Regions from separate parts of the Nocardiopsis nanhaiensis genome, predicted to be linked through region 1. Evidence: riboswitches for the same ligand, from Rfam matches in the RefSeq annotation. Region 1 holds a riboswitch; each other region holds the start of a gene.
What was found. A riboswitch is a leader RNA that binds a small molecule or an ion and turns the genes downstream of it on or off. The one in region 1 is predicted to bind cobalamin.

Region 2: it holds a riboswitch for cobalamin, as region 1 does, so the genes downstream of both, metE (5-methyltetrahydropteroyltriglutamate--homocysteine S-methyltransferase) here and ACYVD1_RS01045 (ABC transporter substrate-binding protein) in region 1, are expected to answer to the same signal.
Region 3: it holds a riboswitch for cobalamin, as region 1 does, so the genes downstream of both, ACYVD1_RS17150 (CoA-acylating methylmalonate-semialdehyde dehydrogenase) here and ACYVD1_RS01045 (ABC transporter substrate-binding protein) in region 1, are expected to answer to the same signal.
Region 4: it holds a riboswitch for cobalamin, as region 1 does, so the genes downstream of both, ACYVD1_RS02565 (ABC transporter substrate-binding protein) here and ACYVD1_RS01045 (ABC transporter substrate-binding protein) in region 1, are expected to answer to the same signal.

The regions. Positions count from the first base shown of each region.
Region 1 covers NZ_BAAGZJ010000002.1:18,978-22,681, forward strand. Annotated here, with positions in the region: gene ACYVD1_RS01035 (reverse transcriptase domain-containing protein) at 363-1,346, opposite strand; gene ACYVD1_RS01040 (hypothetical protein) at 1,365-1,508, opposite strand; cobalamin riboswitch at 1,641-1,852, shown strand; gene ACYVD1_RS01045 (ABC transporter substrate-binding protein) at 1,913-2,992, shown strand; gene ACYVD1_RS01050 (FecCD family ABC transporter permease) at 2,989-3,704, shown strand, end outside.
Region 2 covers NZ_BAAGZJ010000039.1:10,638-14,341, reverse strand. Annotated here, with positions in the region: gene metE (5-methyltetrahydropteroyltriglutamate--homocysteine S-methyltransferase) at 1-2,150, opposite strand, end outside; cobalamin riboswitch at 2,307-2,491, opposite strand; gene ACYVD1_RS19080 (polysaccharide deacetylase family protein) at 2,760-3,704, shown strand, end outside.
Region 3 covers NZ_BAAGZJ010000033.1:11,001-14,704, forward strand. Annotated here, with positions in the region: gene ACYVD1_RS17140 (hypothetical protein) at 1-471, opposite strand, end outside; gene ACYVD1_RS17145 (hypothetical protein) at 547-1,056, shown strand; adenosylcobalamin (AdoCbl) riboswitch at 1,829-1,975, shown strand; gene ACYVD1_RS17150 (CoA-acylating methylmalonate-semialdehyde dehydrogenase) at 1,974-3,473, shown strand; gene ACYVD1_RS17155 (acyl-CoA dehydrogenase family protein) at 3,470-3,704, shown strand, end outside.
Region 4 covers NZ_BAAGZJ010000003.1:155,603-159,306, forward strand. Annotated here, with positions in the region: gene ACYVD1_RS02560 (FecCD family ABC transporter permease) at 1-958, opposite strand, end outside; gene ACYVD1_RS02565 (ABC transporter substrate-binding protein) at 1,030-1,977, opposite strand; cobalamin riboswitch at 2,122-2,304, opposite strand; tRNA gene ACYVD1_RS02570 (tRNA-Pro) at 2,459-2,532, opposite strand; gene ACYVD1_RS02575 (hypothetical protein) at 2,578-3,704, opposite strand, start outside.

The DNA.
Region 1 (3,704 bases):
CGGAGAAGCCTCGGTCCTGGTCGCAGAACTCCTCCGCGCCGACGGGGTGCGGGTGGGAGCACCTCTGGCCAACGCGTCGCCACGGTCGGCCGTGGGGTCCTCGCGCGCGTGTTTGCCCTGGCCGATTAAGGCGTCGACTCGGCTGTCCTCACGCGACCGGGAACTCCGGGTCGACCAGGGCGAAGCTCTGGTCGAGGCAAGCGGTCACGACCAGCTTCCCGCCGACCTCCGGGCCGGTGAAGAACAGGACGGTCTGGCTGGTGGTCCACAGTGCCCTGGTCGCACTCCCCTACCAGGCTCGGACAATACCTACGCGCTCATCCCCTCAGTAGGGTCGGACCGTGGCGCCTTGCAGTGATCGCTCACGGTAGGTTTCCACGGCCCGCCCTCCGAGTGAAGTGGGCCGCCGACGAGGCGCCTCCGGCTGAGGTCCCTTTCCGAAGGCCCCTTCCCGAACCGGACAGGCCCGATTTCCAGGCATTCGACTCCCATCGCCCAACCGTCAGGACGTGCACCAAGACGCCAGTGCGCGAACAGGCGCGGAGACCGACAAGCGATCTCGGCAAGCCAGCCCATCGCACGGCGTTCCCGGTTGCGCAGCCGTTGTCTGTATTTCCGACAGGCCCACCAGACCAGCTGCCGGTTGAGCCCGCGGAGGAAGTAGAGCAACTCGGACTGTAGAAGCGCCCGTAGTAGTTGACCCACCCCTGCACGATGCTGTTGAACATGCGCGCAAGGTCGTCCAGGGACTTGTCACTGCGGCGGGCCAGGTGCCAGGACCGGATCTCCCGCCCCATGGCCTTCATCGCGTCCGTGCTCACAGCCGGCAGAAACGACACGAAGTGTTTCCCGTGCTTGTTCCTGGCCAGCCGCGGCCGGAACTCATACCCCAAGAACGTGAACTTGGTGTGCTCATACAAGCCTTGCCGGTCCGCGTCCTTGCAGTAGACGATGCGGGTCTTGTCCGGATGCAACTCCAGGCTGCCCCTCAGCCGCCGCGCGATCGCATCCCTGACAAAGATCGCCTGCTTCTGGCTGCGACAGTGCACCACCGCGTCATCGCAGTACCGTTCGAAGGTGACCGAGGGAAATTCCCGCACCAGCCAGCCGTCGAACGCGTAATGCATGAACAGGTTGGCGAGCAACGGTGAGATACCCGGCCCCTGCGCGGTCCCGCGATCCCGCTCGACCAGCATCCCGTCTTCCTGCCGCAGCGGTGCTTGCAGCCACCGCTCGACATAGAGCAGGATCCATTTCTGGTCCGGTGCAATGTGGTGGGCGACCGCTTTGAGCACGAGGTCCCACGGAACGGTGTCAAAGTACGCCCGGATGTCCAGATCGAGCACCCAGTTGGCCCGCCAGCACTACCGACGGCACACCCCGACCGCGTCCAACGCCGACCTCCCAGGTCGGTAGCCATGGGAGTCCGGATGGAAGATCGGTTCGACCTTCGCCTCCAGATACATCCCGACCACCGTCTGGGCGATCCGGTCAGCCACGGTCGGCACGCCCAGGACACCCCTTTACCCCCGGCCTTGGGGATCTCCACCGCCTTCACCGGCGGCGGGAAATAGGTGCCCGAGGAGAGCCGGTTCCAGATCTTATACAGATGGGTCGGGGCTCCCCGGGTTCAGGTGGCTTGGTACTCTTCCCCGGCCAGTCGATACCACAGATGTGGTCAGGGAATCCGGTGTGAATCCGGAACTGACGCGCAGCGGTGTGGGGGACGGGCGGAGCACGAATGCCACTGGGAAGGGCCCCCTCGACCGCAGGGCCGGGGAGGCGCCGCCTGGGAAGGCGCTCCGTCCGGTTGAACCCGAGTCCGAAGACCTGCTGGCACCTCCGTTGCACGTGCACGAGGAATCAGAAACCAGGCTCCGCGCTCGAGCCCCGACACCTCTGAGGCACACCCATGTCCCAGCTCGCGACCCGCTACGCGTTCTCCCACACGTCCCGTCGCAACCCATTCCGGGTGACGGCCTTCTTCCTCACCTCCTCCCTCCTGCTCGCCGCCTGCACGTCCCCCGACGGGACCGAGGCCGGCCCCTCCGACGCCGATGCGGCCGGCTACCCGCGGACTCTCGACAACTGCGGCCACGAGGTCACCGCTGAGGCGCCGCCGGAACGGGCCGTCTCCCTCAACCAGGGCAGCACCGAGATCCTCCTCTCCCTCGGCTTGGAGGACCGCATCGTCGGCAGCGCCACCTGGACCGACCCGGTCATGGACGGTCTGGAAGAGGCGGCCGATGCGATCCCGCGCCTGGCCGAGAACCAGCCCTCCTTCGAACGGGTCCTGGACACCGAACCGGACTTCGTCAGCGCCTCGTTCGCCTCCACGGTCGGCCAGGGCGGTGTCGCCACCCGTGACCAGTTCGAAGACCTCGGCGTGCCCGCCTACGTCTCACCGTCCGACTGTGCCTGGGGCAAGGACAACGAAGGCGGCGGCGACGGTTCCCGGTCCGAGGAGCTCACCCTCGACGCCGTGTACGAGGAGATCGAAGACCTCGCCCACCTCTTCGACGCCGAGGATCGCGGCGACGAACTCGTCGGCGAACTCCAGAGCCGCGTGGACACCGCGACCGAAGGACTCGACGCCTCCGACGTCTCCCTCATGTACTGGTTCGCCAACTCCGAGTCCCCCTTCCTCGCCGGCTGCTGCGGCGCGCCCGGGGCCATCACGGCGGAGATCGGCGCGGAGAACGCCTTCGACGACACCGATGAGGAGTGGCCCCAGATCAACTGGGAGACCGTCGCCGACCGCGACCCCGACGCCATAGTGCTCGGCGACCTCACGCGCGACTCCCAAACCGCCGAGTCGGCCGAGGAGAAGATCGCCTTCCTGGCGGACCACCCCGCCACCAGCAACCTGACCGCCGTGCAGGAGGAGCGCTACGTCCTGCTCAGCGGCCAGGCCATGAACCCCTCGATCCGGACCGTCGAGGGTGTCGAGCAGGTGGCCGACGGACTTCGGGATCTCGGGCTCGCCCAGTGAGAGGCGCCCGCCTGACCCTGCTCCTGGTGGGCGGGCTGACGGCGCTGGCGGTGTCGGTCTCGGTGACCGTGACCATCGGCCCCGCGGCCATCACCCCCGGCGAGGTGTGGGCCTCGCTCGGTGCCCGCCTCGGGATCGGCGAGAGCCCCCTGACCCCCATCCAGGACGGCATCGTGTGGGACCTGCGCATGCCGCGCACCCTCATCGCCGCGGTGTGCGGGGCGGGGCTGGCCCTGTGCGGTGCGGTCATGCAGTCCCTGCTGCGAAACCCGCTGGCCGACCCCTTCGTGCTCGGGGTCTCGTCCGGCGCCTCCACCGGTGCGGTCGCGGTGATCGTGCTCGGTTGGGGCGCCGGTGTGCTCTCCCTGTCGGCCGGGGCCTTCCTCGGTGCGCTGCTCTCCTTCGGGATGGTCATGCTGCTCAGCCACACCCTCGGCGGGACCATGGACCGGGTCGTGCTGTCCGGGGTCGCGGCCATGCAGCTCTTCTCGGCCCTGACCTCGTTCATCGTGCTCCTGTCGGCCGACGCCGAGACCACGCAGGGCGTGCTCTTCTGGCTGCTGGGTTCCTTCAGCAACGTGGGCTGGGCCGACGTGGCTCTGTGCGCGGGAGTCCTGGTGGTCGTGCTGGCCGTGTGCCTGGCCCACACCACCACCTTGGACGCGTTCGCTTTCGGGGAGGAGGCCGCGGCCTCGCTCGGCGTGCGTGTGGC
Region 2 (3,704 bases), on a different contig from region 1:
GCCGCCGCCAGGCGCAGTGAACCCTCGATCTCGTCCACCGAGGGCACCCGAGGCGAGTGGATGTCGTAGACGCCCGGGCCGATTCCGCGCTTGTAGCCGCGCCGCCCCAGCTCCTCGACCAGCTCCATCCGTGAACGGGCCGCTTCGACGCTGGTGACGTCGGCGTCGAGCGCCTCGATACCGCCGACGATCTGGTTGAACTCCGAGTAGCACATGTGCGTGTGGATGGTTGTGCTTCCCGCGACCCCCGAAGTGGCCAGTCGGAAGGAGTTGACCGCCCAGTCGAGGTACGCCTGCCGCTGCTCGTCGCGCAGCGGCAGGAGCTCGCGCAGGGCGGCCTCATCCACCTGGATGTGGCGGATACCCGCGCGCTCCAGGTCGGCGACCTCGTCACGCAGGGCCAGACCGACCTGGCGGGCGGTCTCCCCGAGCGGCTGGTCGGTGCGGACGAACGACCAGGCGAGCATGGTGACCGGACCGGTCAGCATGCCCTTGACCGGTTTGTCGGTGCGCGACTGGGCGTAGGTGATCCACTCGACCGTCATCGGCTCAGGGCGCGAGACGTCACCGAACAGGATCGGCGGACGCACGCAGCGCGAACCGTAGGACTGCACCCAGCCGTTCAGCGTGGTGGCGTAGCCCTCCAGCTGCTCCGCGAAGTACTGGACCATGTCGTTGCGCTCGGGCTCACCGTGGACGAGGACGTCCAGGCCGATGTCCTCCTGGAGCGCGATGACGCGGTCGATCTCCGAACGGAGGACCTGGTGGTACTCCTCCGTGGCCAGCTCGCCGCGGCGGTGCGCGGCACGGGCCCGGCGCAACTCCGGGACCTGTGGGAAGGAACCGATGGTGGTCGTGGTGAGCGTGACCTCGCTGGGCGCCCCGCGGTTCTCGGGACGCTCGTAGGCGTCCTTGCCCAGGGCGTCCAGACGGGCGCGCACCCGGGCGTCGGTGAAGGCCGGGGTCCGGGGCTCGGACGCCCCGAGTTCGGCGTCGCCGCCCTCGGAGAGCACGCGGCCCAGGAGGGCCACCTCCTTGGCCTTCTGCTTGGCGAAGGCCAGGGCCTCGCGCAGCTCGGGCGCGAGTTCGGTCTCGGCGTCCAGGTCGATGGGGACATGGAGCAGAGAGCAGGAGGTGCTCACCGTGAGCTCGTCGCTGAAGCCCAGCAGGGTGCCGAGTTCGGCGGCGGTGGCGGGCAGGTCGGCGCGCCAGACGTTGCGGCCGTCCACGACACCCGCGACCAGGCGGGTGGCCCCCAGACCGGAGACCGCGGTGAGGTCCGCGACTCCTTCGCCGTCGGTGACCAGGTCCAGGCCGACCGCATCCACCGGCGACTCCTTGAGCACGCGCAGGGCGGCGGAGCCGATGGAGCCGAAGTAGGCGGAGACCAGCAGCGAGGGGCGCTCGGTGAGGGCACCCAGGCGCTGGTAGACGCGCTCCAGGTGGCCGACGGCGGCACGGCCCTCGTCGGTGGCCAGGATCGGCTCGTCGAGCTGGACCTCGGTGGCGCCCGCCGCCTTCAGGTCGCCCAGGAGCTTGGTGTAGGCGTCCAGGAGCTGGTCGAGCAGCTCGATGGGCTCCCAGCCCTCGGGGGCGTCGTCGGCGGCCTTGGACAGCAGCAGGAAGGTCAGCGGACCGACCAGCACGGGGCGGGTCTGGAAGCCGGCCCCGGAGGCTTCGCGGAATTCGGCGACGGGCTTGTCACCGACCAGGCGCGGCCTGGTGCTCGGGGAGAGTTCGGGGACGAGGTAGTGGTAGTTGGTGTCGAACCACTTGGTCATCTCCAGCGGAGGGGCCCCCTGCTCACCACGGGCGAGGGCGAAGTAGCGGCGCAGTTGCTCGTCCCGGTCCTCGGCCTGGGCCGGGGAGGTGAAGCGGGACGGCACGAGGTCGAACAGGACCGCCGTGTCCAGCACGTGGTCGTAGTAGGAGAACGTGTTGGAGGGGATGTCGTCCACGCCCGCCTCGCGCAGCTGGGCGTAGACGCCCTTGCGGAGGCCGGCGGCGACAGCGTCGAGCTCCTGGGCGGTGGTGCCGCCCTTCCAGTAGGACTCGCTGGCGCGCTTGAGTTCGCGGTCGGGACCGATGCGCGGGTAACCGTGCACCGTAGAACGAACGGACGGCTGGGAGGCCGCCGAGTTCTTGTCCATGTAGCTTCTCTCCCTCGTCGAAAGCCAGATCCCGGTCGCGAGGTGAGCGAGGACGCGGACACACCGAAACGCGCGCGTCATGCGCGCACGGTCGTCTCCGTCCTCGGCCCTCCCTCGGGGCACGGGACCACCGGCGGCACGGGTGCGCCGCCGGGTGGAGGCAGGTCTTCGGACTCGTGGGCGTTTCCGGCTGTAGAGCCGGGTTTCCTAGCAGTCACCGCTTCCCGGTTTTCCGACTGTTCCGGTCGGTTCACCAGTGCTTATGGCGACGGTCGTTCCCACTCACCGCTGCGGGGCAGTCCCGGATTCGCACCGGGTTCCCTCTCTCGACACGCACCACCCGCCCCGGAGGGCTCCGGGGCGAAAAGTATGGAGCGTGTACCTTCCACGACTGCAAGTATAGGGAGAGCCCCCTCCGCCCTTGTACCCGGCGTGGCCGCCCCCGGCCATGAGCCGAATCCGGAGCCGCGACGCGAAACCCCCGCCGTGTGCCCGGCATCACACCCGACATCAGCGTTACGTGGGAGAGCGCGCCCCCGCCTCCCCCGCGAACGTTCGTCTGACGATGAACGTGGAGAAACACAGGTGAATCAGCAGGACCGCCCGACCATGGCCCCCGACCGCCCCATTCTGACGGTCGTGGTCGCCATGGTCGTCCTACTGGGGCTGGTGTTGTTGGCGACCCGGTCCTCGGGCCCCCTCGTGGAACCGGGCAGTGCCCAGAACACGGCCAACCCGCCCGAGGCCGAGGAGGAACGCCTCCCGGCCACCGGTGAACCGGACGAACTCACGACCGTGGACGCCGACGCCGTCTCCGGCATCGACGAGACCGAGATCGACTACGAGGGCGACAGCGACGTCAGCGTCGCCTACCCCGTGATCCCGAACGCCACGCCGCTGACCGACTTCCTGGACCGCACCCTGACCGCCCAGGTGCACGCCTTCGACGCCGCCAACCCGGGCGCGAGTTCGTTCATGGGCGAATGGGGCCTGACCGCGGCAGAAGAGGGGATCCTCGGTGTTCGGATCACCACCGAGGAGACCGACTCCGAGGAGACCCGCGAGGGCAACAGCACCTTCTGGTACGAGACCGAGACGGGCATGGTCCACGGTTCCACCCACCTGCTCGCCGGACAGGAGGAACTGGACGAGCTCAACGAACAGGTGCGCGAGGCCCTGGCGGACGGCCCCGCCGAGTCCTCCGCCCTGCACCCGATCAGCGCCCTCTACGACTCGGTGGGCTTCAACCCTGACGGTGACCTGGTGGTGGAGTTCGACGCCGGACAGGTCGCCCCAGCCGACGAGGGCCGGATCCACGCCGTGATCGACCGTGACGAGGCCGACGCCCTCCTGTCCGAACTGGGGCTGCGCGTGCGCGAGGCCGCGACCACGGGTGTGCACGAGTTCTCCGTGGACGAGGCCCCCGACACCGACAGGGACGGTTCCGCGGAGGGTGCGCCCGGGGAGCTGGCCCCGCATGAGGAAGCAGTGGACTGTTCCGACCCCGACACCGACTGCGTGGCCCTGACCTACGACGACGGCCCCGGCGGCAGG
Region 3 (3,704 bases), on a different contig from region 1:
GCGGGCCGCGAGCGCCGCCGGGGTGGGAGGGTGGTCAGCCGTGATGAGGCGTTCGGCGAGGATGCACACGGCCAGGTGGTCGTCGTCGAGGGAGCTTTCGAAGCGGAGCCGGAAGAGCGCTCCTTCACGGGTACGCAGGCGGGCGCCCTCGGGGGAGTGCACGACGGTGAGCCTCGCGCCGGGCCTGTGGGCGAACACGGTGTCGGACCACAGTTCCTCGTCGGCGGGGAGGTTCCCCTCCGCGACGGTGAAGGCGTCGGCGGCCCCGGCGAGGCGGTGGTCGAGTTCGGCGTCGGACACGACCAGGATCCCCGGGCCGTCGGGGTTCGCGGCGGCGGGAACCCTGTGGACGGCGAGGGAGTCCTCCACCGGGGTGACGGCGACCCACAGGGAGGCGGTCCCGAGGCTCCGGACCCTCGGCGGCGGCACGGCGAGGAGCGCGGGGGCGCGCGCGGGCGGATCGACTCCCATGATCCGGTAGGCCTCGGCGCGGATGAGGTCGAGCGACTGCTCGGGCGCGGAGCTGATCCAGGATCGGGCGGTCTCGTGCGTGTGGTCGCGGAGCTTCTCCGCCTGGTGGAACTGGGGCGGGAACGGTGCGTGGGGGTCGAGGGGCTGGGCTGCTTCGTAGAGGCGGCCGAGCGCGGAGTCGGGGTCGACGGAGTCGCGGCCGCCGGGGGAGAGCAGGACCGGGCGACCGAGGGCGGCGGCGTAGACGCTGACGGAGCCGTGGTCGGAGAGGACGAGGTCGGCGGCGGTGACGGCGGCGCGCCAGCCCTCGTCGGGCGGGATCAGGAGGAGGCCGGAGCGGAGGGTTTCGTCGAACCACGCCTCGATCTGGCGCTCACTGTGCGAGGACCAGACATTGGGGTGCAGGACGAGCGCGAGGCGGTATTCATCGTACGGGAGTCGGGAGAGGAGCCGTGGTACGAGCGAGGGGTGGGACCCGAAAAGGGAATCGGTCTTCCAGGTGGAATTGACGGTGATGAGTTTCTGTCCGGGGCGCAGGCCGAGATCGTCGCGGTAGTTGAGCCGCCTCGGCGCGCTGGCGAGTAGCCGGTCGTAGCAGGGGTCGCCAGCGAGAAAGGCGAGGGGGAGCGCGTCGGGGCAGCCTTCGCGGAGCCGGTCGAACTGTTCGGTGTGTGAGAGCGCGATGGCGGAGGGAACCAGGCGCCCTTCGTGCTTGAGGGTCCCGTCGGAGAGTCCGAAGACTTCCTGCTTCCTGCTTCCTGCTTCCTGCTTCCTGCTTCCTGCTTCCTGCTTCCTGCTTCCTGCTTCCTGCTTCCTGCTTCCACCTCTTATTATATCCGTTGCCGTGGGGAATTCTCAGGATCGGGGAATTTATCTCGTGCAGATTATCGCCGAGGCTGGCGGTGACGACGAGGTCGAATTCCATTTCCCGTGCCTGGTCCCAGGGGAGGTGGCGGACACCGTTCTCCCGGATGTACTCCTGGACGCCGTTGGCGAAGACGGCACCGCTGGTCTGGGCGCAGTAGAGCTGGACGCGGGGGTCGTGGAGCGCCGGGAGGATGTCGGCGATGCGGGTGGCGGCGGTGACGCTGTGGATCACCAGGAGTACACGCAGTGTGGTGTCGACGGTTCGCCACTCGGGGGTCAGGGCGAGGACATGGTCGGTTGCGCGGGGCGGCTCCTTGGCGGTCACAAGTCGCAGAGCCTACTGGGGGTGTCGCCCCTCCGGCAAAGGGTCGGGTATGTCCGTTCGCTGCGGTGTCGCAGCTGGCGCTGTCCTCCGCAGTGTCCTTGGCCTTCGGCTCCGCGGTCGCGCGTGATCCAAGGCGTCCCGGGCCTAGATTTAGTAGGACGTCCAACTATATGGTGAGGTGGCCGCGGAGCGGGGAAGCTGGTGCGAATCCAGCACGGTCCCGCCACTGTGACCGGGGACAACACCGGGAGTCAGGCCACCGCTCGCGGCCAGGGAATTCGTGTGATCCACGAGGATGGAGTGAACACGCATGGTCAGCGAGCTGACGCATTTCGTGCATGGCAAGAACGTCCCGGGCCGGTCCGGTCGCTTCGGCGACGTCTACGACCCCAACACCGGCCGGGTGCAGGCGCGCGTCCCCCTGGCGGACCGGGCGGAGACCGAACAGGTCATCGCCGACGCCGAGGCAGCGCAGATCGACTGGGGCTCCTGGAGCCCCCAGCGCAGGGCCCGGGTCCTGCTGCGCTTCCTGCAGCTGGTCGAGCCGGAGCGGGAGTCCATCGCTCGGGCGCTGTCCGCCGAGCACGGCAAGACCGTCGCCGACGCGCACGGCGATCTCCAGCGGGGGCTGGAGGTGGTCGAGTTCGCCGCCGGTATCCCGCACCTGGCCAAGGGCGAGTTCTCCGACAACGCGGGCGCCGGGATCGACGTGCACTCCCTGCGCCAGCCCCTCGGTGTGGTCGCGGGCATCACCCCGTTCAACTTCCCGGCGATGATTCCGCTCTGGAAGGCCGCGCCCGCGCTGGCCTGCGGGAACGCCTTCATCCTCAAGCCCTCCGAACGCGACCCCTCGGTGCCGCTCCGGCTGGCCGAACTGTTCCTGGAGGCCGGACTGCCCCCGGGCGTGCTCAACGTCGTCAACGGCGGTAAGGAGACCGTGGACACCCTGCTCACCGACCCCCGCGTGGCCGCGGTGGGCTTCGTGGGCTCCACTCCGATCGCCGAGCACGTCTACTCCACCGCCACCGCGCACGGCAAGCGCGCCCAGTGCTTCGGCGGGGCCAAGAACCACATGGTCGTCATGCCCGACGCGGACCTCGACCAGGTCGCCGACGCCCTCATCGGCGCCGGATACGGTTCGGCTGGAGAACGCTGCATGGCCATCTCCGTCGCGGTTCCCGTGGGTGAGAAGACCGCGGACGCCTTAGTCGCCAAGCTCACCGAGCGCATCTCCGGCCTGACGGTCGGCACCTCCGACGACCCCGGCGCCGACTTCGGCCCGCTCGTGTCCAAGGGAGCCCTGGAGAAGGTCGACTCCTATGTGGGGCTGGGCGTCGAGGAGGGCGCCGAACTGGTGGTCGACGGCCGCGGCCACAAGGTCGCGGGCCACGAGGACGGTTTCTTCACCGGAGCCTCCCTCTTCGACCGCGTCACCCCGGACATGCGGATCTACCGTGAGGAGATCTTCGGCCCGGTGCTGTGCGTGGTGCGCGCCGCCGACTACGCGGAGGCCCTGCGCCTGCCCAGCGAGCACGAGTACGGCAACGGGGTCTCCATCTTCACCCGGGACGGCGACACCGCGCGCGACTTCTCACAGCGGGTCGAGACCGGCATGGTCGGCGTGAACGTGCCCATCCCGGTGCCCGTCGCCTACCACACCTTCGGCGGCTGGAAGCGCTCCGGATTCGGCGACCTCAACCAGCACGGGCCCGACTCCATCCGCTTCTACACCCGCACCAAGACCGTCACTTCGCGCTGGCCCTCCGGGGTCAAGGAGGGCGCGGAGTTCACTATCCCGGTTGTCCGGTGACCCCCGCGACCACGGACGAACAGCGCGCGCTGGCCGAGACCGCGCGCGGGTTCGCCGACGAACACCTCGCGCCCTTCGCCGTCGAGTGGGACCAGAACAAGCACTTCCCGGTCGACGTGCTCCGCAAGGCCGCCGGACTCGGCATGGGCGGCCTCTACGTCTCCGAGGGCTCCGGCGGCACGGGACTGACCCGGCACGACGGCGCCGTGGCCTTCGAGGCCCTGGCCACCG
Region 4 (3,704 bases), on a different contig from region 1:
CGACAGGCAGTTCCCTCGGATCGAACGCGACACGGGCGACAACGTCGACCCAGATGAGGAACGTAGCGCCGACGAGGGCCGAGAGCGGCAGTACCAGCCGGTGGTCCGGGCCGACCAGCGCCCGCACAGCGTGCGGGATCAGCAGCCCCACGAACCCAATGGTCCCGGAGCCGGCCACCAGCACGCCGGTCACGAGGGCGCATACGACCAACAGCACCCACCGGCTCCGCTGGACGTTGATGCCGAGGCTGGTGGCGGTGTCCTCGCCGAACGCGAACGCGTTCAACTGCCGGGCAGCGACACCGAAGACCAGCAGCCCGATCAGCACGGCCAGCGCCATGGTGTACACGGTCGGCAGCCGCGCCGCGGCCAACGACCCCGACAGCCAGAACTGCGCTTCCTGGGTGGCGTGCGGGTCGGCGACCCAGATGATCAGGAAGGAGGTCACAGCGGAGGCGAAGGCCCCCACGGCGACCCCGGCGAGGATCATGCGCGTGGGCGTGAGCCGACCGGACCGCTGCCCGAGGGCCAACACGAGCGTGAACGCGCCCAGCGCGCCGACGAACGCGCCGCCGGCCACGCCGAGGCTACCGATGCTCAGTCCGGCGACGATCACCGCGACCGCCCCGAGTGACGCGCCCGAGGAGATACCGAGCAGGTAGGGGTCGGCCATCGGGTTGCGCGTCAGGGTCTGCATCACGGCACCGACGATCGCGAGGCCGCCGCCGACCAGCGCCGCCGCGAGCACGCGCGGCAGACGCATCTCCCACACGAGGTTCGCGCGAAGGTCGGTGACGCCGTCGACGCCGTACAGCCCGAGCATGTCGATACGCAACCAGGCCAGGCCGAGCCGGTCGGTCGCGACGGTCCACACCTCGCGGACCGACAGGTCGCTCTGTCCGATGGTGGCCGAGACGCCGATCGACACCGTCAGCAGTACGAAGGCGACCGGGAACATGACGCCCAGCGACCGGCCTCTACCGGGTGGCGCGGCCGTGGACCGCTGGGTCTTTTGGCGGGGGGCGAGTCTCACTGGACGGTACCGTCGGCGAGGTACGCGCCGATCTCCTCGATGGCGGTGACGTTCTGCAGCCCCGGGGTGGTCTGCGAGAACGGCAGCACGACGACCGCGTCCTCACGGAACGCCCGCAGCTCACGCAGGGTCGAGTCGTCCTCGACGAAGGAGAGCTTGTCGTCGACGTCGTCCCCGCCGAAGTCGGCGACGACGACGAGGTCGGGGTCCCGCTCGACGACCTGCTCCCAGCTGGTACTGGACCAGTGGTCGGGAAGGTCGTCGAAGGCATTGTTCACGCCGAGTTCGCGCAGGATCATGCCGGGGGCGCCGCAACAGCCGCCGGCGGTCGGGCCGTCGCCGGTGCCCATGTCCCACCAGAAGACATCGAGGTCCCCGACATCGTCCGGCAGGTCGGCGCGGACCGCGGTGAGGGTCTCTTCCTGTTCGGCGGCGATCTCTTCGGCTCGTTCCTCGGCGCCGAGCAGCGTGCCGACCTCGCGCAGTTCCGTCCAGATCTCGTCGAACTCCAGCGGCTGCTCGTCGTCGCGGTCGGGGCAACGACCGGGCGAGAGGTAGCTCTGGACGCCGAGGTCGTGCAGTTCCTCGCGGCTGGCGACCCCTCCGTCCTCCCGGAACGCGCTCGGATAGACCGAGTAGATGAAGTCCGGTTCGGTCTCCAGGATCGCTTCGGAGCTCGGGTAGTCTTCCCCGCCGGGATCGAGGACGTCGATGTCCTCGGCCTGGGGCTGCAAGTCCTCGCGCATGCGGTCCAGGTCGCCGACGGCGCCGACGATGCGGTCCTCGACGCCCAGCTCGATCAGGTTCTCGATCGAGGTCAGGTTCATGGCGAAGATGCGCTCCGGCGGGGCGTCGAACTCGACTTCCATGCCGCAGTTCTCGACGCCGATGCCGTCGGAGGCCGCGGACGAGGAGTCGGATTCGGCGCTTGCGCAGCCAGCCAACAGAAGTGCCGCGGCGGACAGTACCGCGGGCGCACGGCGGGGAAACCGATGACCGGTGCCTCGCACGATAGGGGGGCGGACAGAAGGGGGACGGACAGAAGGCACGGCAAACAAGGCCAGGGCCGCCTTTCCACACCTCGTGGATGGATCGGACACGCCGTGGCCGGTCTCCTGGCTGACGGGTCGAACAGTCACGCGGCGTCTTCCCAGACCACCCTGTGGTCCAGTGACCCCGCTCGCGGGAGCGCATGACCTTCCCGATCACAGTGGCGAGGGCCGCACCGGTCTTACACCGGCTTCCCGAACACCACGACGGCGTGGACTTTATCACCAGCACGGGTACACATTTTCGGGGGGTGCTCCCTTGCTGCACCCGCGCTCAACGCCCACCGGCGCCGGTTCAACCCCGCTTCCACCACGCCGAAGACGCAGAAAGGGGCCCGCCTGAAGACGAGCCCCTCAATGACCTGCTATTCCTCTGTCGGGACGGCGGGATTTGAACCCACGACCCCTTGACCCCCAGTCAAGTGCGCTACCAAACTGCGCTACGTCCCGTCCGCTGCGCGACGACCGTTTCCGGCCCCGCCAACAGGTAAAACCTTACCGCATTCCGGGGGCGGTCCGAACCAGGTCAGCCCCTGGGACCGTGCCCACACCGACGATGTGGGCACGGTCACCGGCGGAGAGGCCGGAGACCACGACCGTGTCCGGGGCAAGCGCCACACCGAAGGGGGACCCGTCCGGGGACAGGCCCTCGGCTGCCGTGTCGAGCGGGATCGTGACGGGGCCGGATCCCCACTCGGCAACGAGCAGGGCGGTCGGCTCCTCGTCACCCGCGTGGACCGCCGCGAACACTTCGGAGCCCGCCGTGACGCTGTCCGGGTCGGGGCGCTCGTCGGTGAACACGAGGCTCTCCAGTACTTCGGGATCGGCGACCTCCCCCCTGGGCACAGCGACCTGCGGTTGCGCCAGGCGGTACTCGACCCGGTCGGCGTCGTCGGTCCCTTCGGGCTCGGTGTACAGCAACCGTTCTCCCCGGAGGGGGACCGTACCGGCGGGCAGGTCCTCGGCGATCACGTCGCCGTCCCTGCTCTGGAAGGCCAGCACGCCGGGATCGTCGCCGCCGTAGCGGACCACCGTGGCCCAGCCGTCCGGGGCCGCCGCCACCTCCTCCACCGGGCCGGGTACGTCGTGGCCGCCGTACGGTCTGCCGTCCTCGTGCAGGAGCCGCACTTCGTGCTCCCGGTCGTCGTCGCCCTCCCGGTCCTCGGGGTCCGGCGTGCACTCCTCGGCGACCAGGATCCTGGGGCCCGCGAGGACCGGGGCACCGACCTGTCGGCAGTCCGTCTCAGGTGCGTACCGGGCCTCGTCCTCCGTCCCCTCCTGCTCGTGCGCCCGGACCGAGAGGACGCCTTCTTCCACTTGCACGAACGTGGTGGTGGTCAGGAGCACGTCGTCCACTTTCCGGTGGATCCGGTGGTCCCCGACCAGCTTCCCCGTACCGGCCTCCAGAACGGCCAGCGACCTCTGCAAGTGTTCCTCCCGCTCGGCGTCCTCGTACAGCACCGCGACCCGCTCACCGTCGAAGCTGGCGTCGGCCCACAGGACCTCGCCGACCGGCTGGAACCGCCAGCGCTCGGTACCGTCCCGGCTGTCCAGGGCCCACACCCCTTGGCCGCCGACAACCAGCGCACCGTAGCCCGTGGCGACCACCTCGGCCCCGCCAG